DNA from 2 places in the Floccifex sp. genome. Region 1 is predicted to be linked to the other one. Evidence: predicted binding sites of a transcription regulator. Region 1 holds the regulator's gene; the other holds the start of a gene.
What was found. The regulator HrcA, encoded in region 1, represses chaperone genes, less so after heat shock. The targets are predictions, from matches to a motif close to TTTTAGCACTNNNNNNNNNNNAGTGCTAAAA.
Positions count from the first base shown of each region.

Region 2: the regulator HrcA is predicted to act here: its motif matches at 4,547-4,577, upstream of ftsH (ATP-dependent zinc metalloprotease FtsH).

Region 1 is NZ_JBJEEX010000055.1:22,350-28,286, forward strand. It holds gene ACI313_RS03595 (class I SAM-dependent methyltransferase) at 1-423, shown strand, start outside; gene ACI313_RS03600 (DMT family transporter) at 450-1,274, shown strand; gene ACI313_RS03605 (DeoR/GlpR family DNA-binding transcription regulator) at 1,271-2,035, opposite strand; gene ACI313_RS03610 (polyphenol oxidase family protein) at 2,038-2,790, opposite strand; gene ACI313_RS03615 (flavin reductase) at 2,783-3,283, opposite strand; gene hrcA (heat-inducible transcriptional repressor HrcA) at 3,423-4,463, shown strand; gene grpE (nucleotide exchange factor GrpE) at 4,456-5,001, shown strand; gene dnaK (molecular chaperone DnaK) at 5,016-5,937, shown strand, end outside.
Region 2 is NZ_JBJEEX010000040.1:5,387-11,323, reverse strand. It holds gene ACI313_RS02320 (carboxypeptidase M32) at 403-1,869, opposite strand; gene ACI313_RS02315 (hypothetical protein) at 1,944-2,234, shown strand; gene ACI313_RS02310 (hypothetical protein) at 2,231-2,614, opposite strand; gene ftsH (ATP-dependent zinc metalloprotease FtsH) at 2,641-4,509, opposite strand; gene ACI313_RS02300 (prephenate dehydrogenase) at 4,631-5,500, opposite strand; gene aroA (3-phosphoshikimate 1-carboxyvinyltransferase) at 5,497-5,937, opposite strand, start outside.

The DNA.
Region 1 (5,937 bases):
GAAAAAAATCCATCTCGTTGTCTAGATTTAGGATGTGGAATTGGTCCAGTGGGAGTTGTTTTAGCTTCGAATTGGAACAGTGAAATCATGATGATTGATATTAATGAAAGAGCGGTTTCTTTAGCTTCGCAAAATATTAAAAACAATCATTGTAAAGCTACAATTAAATGCCAAGATGGAATTTGTACAGAAGATGGAATGTTTGATTGCATTGTATTAAATCCTCCTATTCGAACAGGAAAAAAAGTAATTTATTCTTTATTTGATCAATGCATTGAACACTTAAAAGGAAATTTATATATTGTGATTCGTAAACAACACGGTGCTCAAAGTGCTATGAATTATTTAGAAGAAAAGGGATGTGTTGTGGAAAGAATTGTAAGAGATAAAGGATATTGGGTTTTAAAGTGTTATTGTAAATAGAAAATGTTTTTGATAAAATTTTTTCTATGAAAAATAGAGGGTATGTATATATTTTAATTACGGTTTTTTTGTGGTCTACAGGTGGTATATTAATCAAATATATCACAGGAAATCCCATTGCGATTAATGGAGCACGATCTTTAATAGCTTTAATTTTATTTTTTATTTATAAGAAAGGACTTAAAATCAAGATCAATCGCTATGTTGTATCCGCAGGAATTTGTTTAATGTTGACCAATACGTTGTATGTTATGGCAAATAAAATGACGACTGCAGCCAATGCCATTGTATTACAATATTTAGCTCCCATTTTTGTATTGATATGGGATTGTCTATATAAAAAGAAGTTACCATCAACAAGAGAATTCTTATTAGTTGTCATGGCTTTTTCAGGAATGGTATTATTCTTTTTTGATCAAATTGATGGTGGAAAACTTATTGGAAATTGTCTTGCGATTTGTGCAGGACTTAGTTTCTCAGGAGTGTTCTTTATTAACTCTTTACCAAAGGCAAGTAGTGAAGACGCTAGTATGTTAGGTTTCTTGTTGTCGTTTTTGATTTCGATTCCATTCTTAAATCAAATTGATTATGGCAATACAACATCGATAATTTCTTTACTTTGTTTGGGTGTTTTCCAAGTTGGATTGGCTTATATTTTCTTCTCTAAAGGATCTAAGCTTACCAATCCTGTTACTACTTCTTTAATTGGTTTATTAGAAGCGGTAATGAATCCAATTTGGGTATTCTTATTTTATGGAGAAACCGTAGGAGCTTATGCGTTATGTGGTTCAGCTGTTATTATTTTAGCAGTTGTGTTAAATACGATATGGAGTGCAAAGGAGGCTAATTAAGCCTCCTTTACTTGTATAATATTTTTAATATCTTTGACTCGTTGATATTGTTCGTTTGTGATTTGATTGGTAATCAATAAATCGGTTTCATTGAAGCTACAATATTTAAAAGGAGCTTCTTTTTCAAATTTAGATTGATCACATACCGTTATGATTTTCTTAGATTGATTAATAATATGTCTTTTAAAACCAATTTCATGAATTGTATTTGTAGTAAAACCATTACTTCCTAAAATGCCATCGGTTCCAAGAATCGCAACATCAATGTGCATGTGATTTATGATTTCTTCGGCAAAGTGACCATAACAACGAAGCCCTTCATTTAATACACTTCCACCTGCAAAAATAATATTTAAATTCATCTTAGCGCATTCTAAAGCTAAGGGAAGGGAATTGGAAATGATGGTTAAATCTTTTTTCATAGAAATATATGGAATTCCTAAAAGAATGGTACTTCCAGAATCTAAATAAACAACTTGACCGTCTTCTAATTCTTGAAAAGCACGATAAACTATCATCTTTTTATCTTTTTGATTTTCTTGCCAACGAAGATAAACAGGTAATTCACTTAATGAGTTGTCTAAACGAGCATATCCGTGTTCGCGAATGACAATGTTTTGATCTTCTAATTCATTTAAATCATTTCGTAGTGTTTCTGGTGTAATATCTAAAAGCTTGGCAAGTTCAGATATTTTGATACGATTTTCTTTTAATAATATATTACGAATCTTAACTTGACGTTCATCTTTTCTTTTTGACATATTTATTCCTTTATAAAACCAAAAGTAAAATGCTCACCGGTTTGTTTATTATTTCGATAACTAAAACAAGTTTCAATTTCTTTTTTAGTATCCATTGTACTAGGTACAATTTGGGTAATTCCATTGTTTTTTAACATTTGTATACAAAGACCTTGATTGTCTAAATAAGCTTTTTGATGGGGCATATAACGAATAAATGGTTCGACATCAAAGTCTAAATTATGAATCAAATCAATGACTTCCATACCAACTTCCAAAGAATCAAATAAAATACTAGGAGAAAAATAAGCTTTGGTGAATTGGGGATGAAGTAAATCTTTTGATATTAACTCCTTAACAACTTTGTCCACAATTCCTTGTGCAGTGCCTTTCCAACCAGAATGAATTACGCAAACACAAGGAGTGGTTTCATCGACAACTAATACACCAACACAATCCGCTGTGAAGACACCAATTAAAGTATTAGGTTCTGTGGTATATAGAGCATCTACGTTTAGAATACTATCTTCTTTTGTATAAGCACCTTTACCATGATCACAAATAGAAACACGTTGTACATTGGCTGTGTGTTTTTGCCATGGTAAAACCCAATTTTCTAAAGGAAGTGTTTCTTTTTCGAGTTCTTTTCGATTTTTCATAACGTCTTCACTGTTTAAACAAACATGAAGGGCCATATTATTTTGTTCAGGGGCTTTTATATCTTTTAGTGTTGTGGCTCCATATATATTCGTGTTAAGGTGAATGATTTTATTCATTGATATATACCTTTTCTATTTCTCCTATATATACAATATGTAAATCATCATTTGGATAGTTTTTATCATATATTTCTTTAAATAAGAAACTATCTTTTTTTAAGGAATCAACATATAGTTTACGACAAACGAAAACTTCTTTTGCTTGTTTGAACGTAGGTGTTCCTTTTAAATCAATGACATCAAAGTGTACGTTTTCAATTTTATTTTCATCTCTTCCTGATTTTGTTCCTAGGTATGATAATTCTGTATGATGACCTTCAAAGAATGAAATAGAAAAAGTATCGGAAGCGTCAATGAATTCTTTGGTGTATCGTTGTGGACGAATAAAGATAATGGCAATGTCTTTGTTCCATAAATGACCTAAAGCACCCCATGAAGCAGTCATGGTATTGGTTTTTCCTTGGCTGGTAGCACTAATCAAGCACCATTCTTTTCCGATTTTATCAAATGGATTAAATGATAAAGATGATATGTTTGTTTCTTTAAACATAATAAATTCCTCCTTTTTTTATTATTGTATCAGATGGAAAAAGAAAAAAATAATTTTTAGCACTAAAATATTGACGGTGCTAAAAAATATGCTATACTGTTAGCAGACAAAGGTAATGAGTGCTAGATTGGAGGAGCGTATGGGACTAACAAATAGACAAAATGTTATTTTTAAAACAATTGTTGAAGAATTTACTCGTACAGCAGAACCGATTGGCTCGAAAACTTTGATGAATTTATTGGATTTCCCGGTTTCGTCGGCGACAATTCGAAATGAAATGGCAACTTTGGAGAAATGTGGTTTACTAGAAAAAACACATACTTCAAGTGGTCGTATTCCGAGTTCTAAAGGGTATCGGTATTATGTCGAAAACTTAATGGAAACGGATTTGGATGTTCCAACGAAACAGACATTGCAGACTTATTTTTCAAATCGTCATTACTCAATAGATGATGTCATTGATAAGAGTTGTGATATTTTATCGCAGATGACGCATTTAACGAGTATTGTACTGGGTCCTGAATGTGAAGAACAAAAACTTCAAAACATTCAATTAATTCCTATTAATTCAAAAAGTGCTGTTGCGATATTTGTGACAGATCAAGGACATACGGAAAACAAAGTATTCCAGTTCAAAGAAGATGTTTCACTAGAAGATATTCGTAAGTGTACGGATTTATTGAATGATCAATTAATTGGAACGCCAATTAGTCAACTTGAAGAAAAAATGAATGAAATTCATCCTTTGATGGCGGCTAATTTGGTAAGACATGAAGTTTTATTTCAAGCGTTTGTGACAGCGTTTATGAGATTTGCGCAAGAAAAAGTAAAAGTCTCAGGTCGTTCAAATATGTTGTATCATCCAGAATTTAGTGATATGAATCGACTTAAAGAATTCTTGAACACATTGGAAAATGGTCAATTAATTCGTGAGTGGACGCATTCGGAGGAACAAAATGCCATCAGCATTGGAAACAAAAAAGAGCTTTTACAAATTGGTGATTGTTCAGTTATTCGTGCTAAATTCAAGTATTCACAAGGTGAAGAAGGTGAATTGATGGTAGTTGGACCAAATCGTATGCAGTATTCAAAGGTTGTTGGTTTGATGGATTATATGACAAATGTGATTGAAGATATATTTGACGATGATCAAAAAAAGGGAGGTGGAAAGAATGAGTAAAAAAGAAAAAGATGTAAAAGAAACAGTTGAAAAAGAAACTGAAGAAATAAAAGAAGAAACAAAAGAAACAGTTGAAAAAGATGAAAAAGATCTTTTGATTGAAAGCCTTCAAGAAGAGGTTTCAAAATTAAAAAATGATTTTGCTCGTGCATATGCAGATACAGAAAATTTAAAGAAACGCCTAACAAAGGAAGCAGATAATGCCAAGAAATATCGTTTCAAGGATTCGGCTTTAGAGCTTCTTCCAATTGTCGACAACATGGCAATGGCTTTGAAAGTACAAACAGAGGATGAAACGTTATTGAATTATGTAAAGGGATTTGAAATGATTTATAATCAATTCCTTTCTGTACTTGATAAAGAAGGCGTTAAAGAAATTGAAGCAGAAGGAAAACCTTTTGATCACAATACGATGCAAGCTCTTATGCAAGAAAAACAAGAAGGAACAGAATCTGGTATCGTATTAGAAGTTTTACAAAAAGGTTACATGTTAAAAGATAGAATTTTAAGACCGGCCTTAGTAAAGGTTAGTGAATAAAGGAGGAAATTAATATGGCAAAAATTATTGGTATTGACTTAGGTACAACAAATAGTTGTGTTGCAGTAATGGAAGGAAAAGATTGTAAAGTAATTCCTAACCCAGAAGGAAATCGTACAACTCCTAGTGTTGTTGCTTTTAAAGATGGAGAACGTATTGTCGGAGATGCTGCTAAGCGTCAAGCTGTTACAAATCCAAATACAATTAGTTCTATTAAACGTTTAATGGGTACAAATGAAAAAGTTACAGTTGAAGGAAAGAGCTATACTCCACAAGAAGTATCTGCTATGATTCTTCAATACTTAAAAGGATATGCTGAAGATTATTTAGGTGAAAAAGTCACAAAAGCTGTTATCACTGTTCCTGCATATTTCAACGATGCTCAACGTCAAGCAACTAAAGATGCAGGTCGTATTGCTGGATTAGAAGTTGAACGTATTATCAACGAACCAACTGCTGCTGCTTTGGCATATGGTATTGATAAAACAGATAAAGAACAAAAAGTATTAATTTATGACTTAGGTGGAGGAACATTTGATGTTTCTATCTTAGACTTGGCTGATGGTACATTTGAAGTATTATCTACAAACGGAGATACTCATTTAGGTGGAGATGACTTCGACAATGTATTAGTTGACTGGATGATCGATATGTTCAAGAAAGACAACGGTGTTGACTTATCTAAAGACAAGATGGCAATGCAACGTTTAAAAGAAGCAGCTGAAAAAGCTAAGAAAGATTTAAGTGGTGTATCACAAACTCAAATTTCTTTACCATTCATTTCAATGGGAGCTGCTGGTCCTTTACACTTAGATACAACATTAACTCGTGCTAAATTCGATGCTATGACTAAATCATTAGTTGATCGTACATTAATCCCAATCAACAACGCATTAAAAGATGCTGGATTATCTAAAGATGATATCGATCAAGTAT
Region 2 (5,937 bases), on a different contig from region 1:
GTCTCGCTACTTTTGAAATGAACCGGATCCTAAGATCGTACTGACGACGCATTTCACGAAATTTCGTGAGCTACTCCCTTTTGTATTTTCATTGTATATAAATTAAAACATAAATTCAATACCCAATTTAAAAGGTCCCAACTGTTATCAATCAACGTTGAGACCCTTTAAGAAATGAATTTGTTTTTCATGTTTTCTCCTTTCCAATGCACCTTATCTATATTAAATACCATCTAACGCTCACCTATCTATATCTGGTATTTTTAATATAGATAGAAAATTTATCTGTCCATCGGTCTGTCCTCTTTTCTTTTCACTTATAATATACAATAAAAAAAGTAATTTAAAACACAATTGGAAAAGTTGGTATCTATTATGGAAAAATTAAAACAAAGAGAAGAATTAACTTCTCTTTGACACATATTTATCAATTAAATAATCAATATAATAATCCGGATTAAAAGGCTCATGACACACTTCTTCTACAATTTCTTCCATTGATTTACTAGCTCCATAATGATGAACATTCATTTTTAACCAATCTTTGATGACTTCAATGTGTCCATTTTCTAAAGCTTCATCTACATTTATTTCTTTGCTCATGGCATGATACAGTTGAGCAGCATATGCAGAACCTAAAGCATAGCTAGGAAAATATCCAAAGTCTCCACTTGACCAATGAATATCTTGAAGAATTCCTTGGGAATCGTTTTCTGGGCGAATCCCTAGATATTGTTCGTATTTATCATTCCATAATTCATTTAAATGATCATAATCAACTGTTCCATTCAATAATTCTTTTTCAATTTCATAGCGAATTAGAATATGAATGGGATACGTTAATTCATCGGCTTCGGTACGAATGAAAGAACACTCACTTGTACAAATCGCATCCATAAACTCATCAAAAGAAACATCTTTAAACTCATCAAAGACTTCAATAAATTTAGGATAAAGAGCTTTCCAAAAAGAAGTTGACCTTCCAATATGATTTTCCATTAAACGAGACTGTGATTCATGGGCAGCACAATAAGGCTCATAAAACATAGTATCCATAAATTCATCATCAATTTGTAGTCCATATAGCGCATGACCGTATTCATGAATCGTTGAGAAAATAGCACTCATCACATTGTCTTCATAGAAATGGGTAGTAATACGAGTATCGTGATTACTAAACGAAGAAGTAAATGGATGTTCAGTAGTATCCATGCGAATTTCACTGAAATCAATTTTAAGAAAATCACATAAAATATTCATAAATTGTTGTTGACGAGTAATGTCAATGTTCTTATCAAATAAATGAGTTCCTTTAGCTTGTTTAGGAATAATAGGAAGTAACTTGGTTTTAATACGATCAAAAAATAAATCATATTTTTCTTGATTCATACCTGGTTCATATTCATCTAAACATAAATCATATAAATTTGATCCATTATAACGCTTTGAATACGACAATACTTCTTTTTTCTTTTCAATGACTTGTTTTAAATAAGGCTTAAATAAATCATAATTATTTTCACTTTTTGCCTTATGCCAAATCATCATACTATCATTTATTAAATCAACATATTCACTATAAGTTGAAGAAGGAAGGGATTGTTGATCTAAAAGTTTTTTTAGTCTTAAGGAAACTTCTTTTTTTTCTAAACCAGATAAAGAAGAAACATATGATTCTAATTTTGTGATTATTTCTTTATTGTTTTCATATTCAAATTGATTTTTAGATAAAATACCTAATATTTTATTTGAATAAGGAATTCCTTTTTCAGGGGCAATTGTATATTGTTCATAGGAAATTGTTTCCAGTGCTAATTTAAAGGCTGCTAATTGATTTAAATATTCTTGATAAAATGATGCGAATTTCATAAATATCTCCTTTTCTTTCTATTTTAACATAAACAATGACAAATAAATTAGTTTAATAAAAACAGGAGGACACCATGAAAAAATATTATTTAGGAATGAAAAAAGATTATAAAAACTTATCGTTTTCAACAATTGGATTAGTTGAACAATATTATAATTCACTGAGTCAAAATGAATTAAAGACACCTTGGTTTACTATAGAAGATGCTTTAAAATGGGCAAAAGACGATGGTAATTTAGATGTGTATCTTCAACAAGCCCTTCAAGAACAAGTTCTTATTGAATTAAGTGAACAAGATGCGAAACGACTACAAAAAGATCCATTTCACAATTGTTGGTTATATGAAAAATCACAAAGAGATTAAGTTCTCTTTGTGATTTTGGCTTTACATTTTGGACAAGTCACTTCGATGGTTCCTTTTCCTTTAGGAACACGAATGATTTGTTGGCACTGTTTACAACGGAATACTTTATGTGTTTTACGGTATTTCCATTTTAATTGATAGGGCTTAATAAATCTTTGATATTTATCATTTTCTATGCGTCTAGCTACGATGTTTTTTGAAAACATACGATAGTTCACATAAATTAAAATTACTAAAATAAATAATGATAAAATCGGATTTTTAATAAACAATTGCACAACACATAAGAATAAAGCTAAATATGTAAGGGCATTATTTAAAGAATCGGCACCATATCGACCGGCCATAAATTGATACAACTTGTTTTTTAATTTATTCATTTTCGTTCTCCATTAGATTATTCATTTTATTCTTGTGGAGCTGCAATTTCAACTGGTTTGTTTAAAATATACATGAATTGATCACCTGTAATGGTTTCTTTTTCATATAAATACTTCGCAAGTTCATGTAGCTTCATTTTATTGTCTTCCAAAATACGATACGCATCATCGTGTGCTTGTTTCACTAAGGCAATGACTTCTTCATCGATCTTTGTTGCCGTTTCTGTTGAACAAGCTAAGGAAGTATCGCCACCTAAGTATTGGTTATTTACGGTTTCTAAAGCGACCATACCAAATTGATCCGACATACCCAAACGAGTGATGGCCATACGAGCAAGTTTAGTGGCTTGTTCAATATCATTGCTGGCACCAGAAGTGACAGAACCAAAAATTAATTCTTCTGCACATCGTCCAGCTGTATAAACCATAATACGTTGGTAGATTTCATCTTTTGATAAAAGATTTTGTTGGTCTTCCTCTACTTGCATCGTGTACCCTAAAGCACCTTTTGTACGAGGAATAATCGTAATTTTATGAACTGGAGCGGTATCTTTACATTTGGCAGCAACTAAGGCATGACCAATTTCGTGGTAAGAAACAATTAGACGTTCATGAGTTGAAATAACAGCACCTTTCTTTTGTTCTCCGGCAATGACAATTTCAATGGCTTCTTCTAAGTCTTTTTGTAGAACTTTTTTACGACCATCACGAACCGCTAATAAAGCGGATTCATTCACGATGTTGGCTAGTTCAGCTCCACTTGCTCCAGCACTAGCACGAGCAATCACATTAAAGTCGATGTCATCCGACATTTTCACTTTCTTGGCATGTAGTTTTAAAATGGATTCACGACCTCTTAAATCAGGTAATTCAACTGGAATACGACGATCAAATCGACCAGGACGAGTAAGAGCAGGGTCTAAGATTTCATCACGGTTCGTAGCGGCTAGAAGGACAACTCCTTTTGATCCATCAAATCCATCCATTTCAGCTAGTAATTGATTTAATGTTTGTTCACGTTCATCGTTTCCAGATAAACCAGAGCCATCTCGTTTTTTACCAATGGTATCAATTTCATCGATAAAGACAATGCAAGGTGCTTTTTCACGTGCTTGTTTGAATAAGTCACGAACCTTAGCAGCTCCACGTCCAACAAACATTTCCACGAATTCAGAACCCGAAATAGAGAAGAAAGGAACACCGGCTTCTCCAGCTACGGCTTTGGCTAATAATGTTTTACCAGTTCCAGGAGGTCCGACTAATAGAACACCTTTAGGAAGGTGAGCTCCAATTTCTTCGTATTTTTTAGGATTCTTTAAAAAATCCACAACTTCTTGTAGGTTTTCTTTGGCTTCAGCTTGTCCGGCTACATCATTAAAAGTAATACCGGTTTTAACGCCTTCATAGACTTTGGCATTGGATTTTGAAAGATTCCCAAAACCAAATCCATCGCCTTGATTAAAAGTCATTTGATCGTTTCCCATCTTATTTGAGATTCGTTTCATGTAGCTTCTCATTAAAGCCCATAATAGAACCATAGGAAGAATGAAAGAAACTAAGAAATAGATGAAAGGATTGGTTTCTTGTTGAATGGTTTGCGAGAATTCAGCTCCGCTTTCATCTAGTCGATTCACTAAATCAGGGTCATACATTTGACCGGTTTGATATGTTTTATCGTCGCCTTTTACAGTAAAGTAAATTTCATTGTCTTCAATTTGTACTTCCTCAATTTTTTTGTTATCGATGTAAGTCAAAAACTCGGAATATGATGTTTGTTCGATTTTGGCATCACTGATTAAAGGAATGACAAGGAAATCAACCAGTAACAGGACAATCATAAAGATTAAATACCATTGGGCGAATGATTTCTTTTTCTTATTTTGTTTATTATTCATATTGGCCTCCGTTAATATGATTCGTATTTTAAAGAAATGTTGGCACAAATACAAGTGGAGTGCTAATTTCACACAATTTCGCAAGATTTAGCACTCTTTTAGCACTCAAAAAAAGAAAGCATTACGCTTTCTTTCCATCGTTTTTATTAAATAATTTACGTCGTTGTGTGGATTGAATAAATAAACGCTTCATTTCTTGTTCGTCTTCATTGGCTAAGGCATCTCTAAAATGGGAAATGGCGGCAATGAATTGATCCGTTTCATCTAATAAAATGTCTTTATTTAAAAGAAATAATTCGGTCCACATGTTTTCGTTGATTTGGGCAATTCGTGTTAAATCTCTAAAACTATCTCCTGTATATTCGACTAAATGTGAATTGTCATGGGTATTCATTAACGAAACAGCAATGACATGGCATAACTGAGATAAAAAACCAATCATGTGATCGTGTTCTTCAATACTTAAAATAGATATGTGATTGAAGTGTAATGTATAAGCTAAGTCATGACAGAATTCAATGGCAGGTTGTGTATTGTATTTTGTTGGAGTAATAATGAAATTGGCTTTTTTAAACATTTCGGTATTCGCATATTCAATACCACTTGTTTCTCTTCCGGCCATGGGATGACAAGAAATAAATTCAACGTCCATGTCTTTTAATTCTTCTTGAACAACATCCACAATATTGGTTTTAACACCACTGACATCACTAATTAAAGCGCCTTTTTTAAATAAGTGTTTATATTCTTTAATCCAATTGACCATGGCCTTAGGATATAAACAGAAAATAACGACATCGGCTTTTGAAACAAATTCATTGACTTCAATTTGTCCTTCATCAATCATGTTGTGTTCTAAGGCATAGTCGATGGTTTCTTGACGACGAGCTAATCCATATACAGTATAACCTTCTTGTTTAAGACCCATGGCATAGCTTCCTCCAAGTAGTCCTAAACCAACAATTAAAAATTTAGTATCTTTTGAAATCATAGTATTTCACACTTTCCATTTATTTTTTGAATGTCTTCAAAGAAATGTGGATACGATTTTGAAATAGCCTGGGCATCCTCAATGATGCTTTCACTTTTGGCACACAATCCAAAAACCGTTAAAGCCATGACAATGCGATGGTCATTGTGCCCGAGTAATTCCACAATTTTATCTTTTTTATATTCAGGTTTTCCATTGATTGTAATGGTATCATATGTACTTTCCATGTCGACTCCCCATTTTTTAAGTTCTTGTTCCATGGCCTCAATGCGATCACTTTCTTTCATACGAAGTCTTTGGGCATTGATGATTTTAGTTTGTACGGGTTGGAAACTGGCAAAGGTACATAAAATGGGTCCTAAATCAGGACAGTTGGATAAATCAATCACAACATCGTTTCCGTTGTATTGCTTTAAGATATCAATGATGGCTTTATC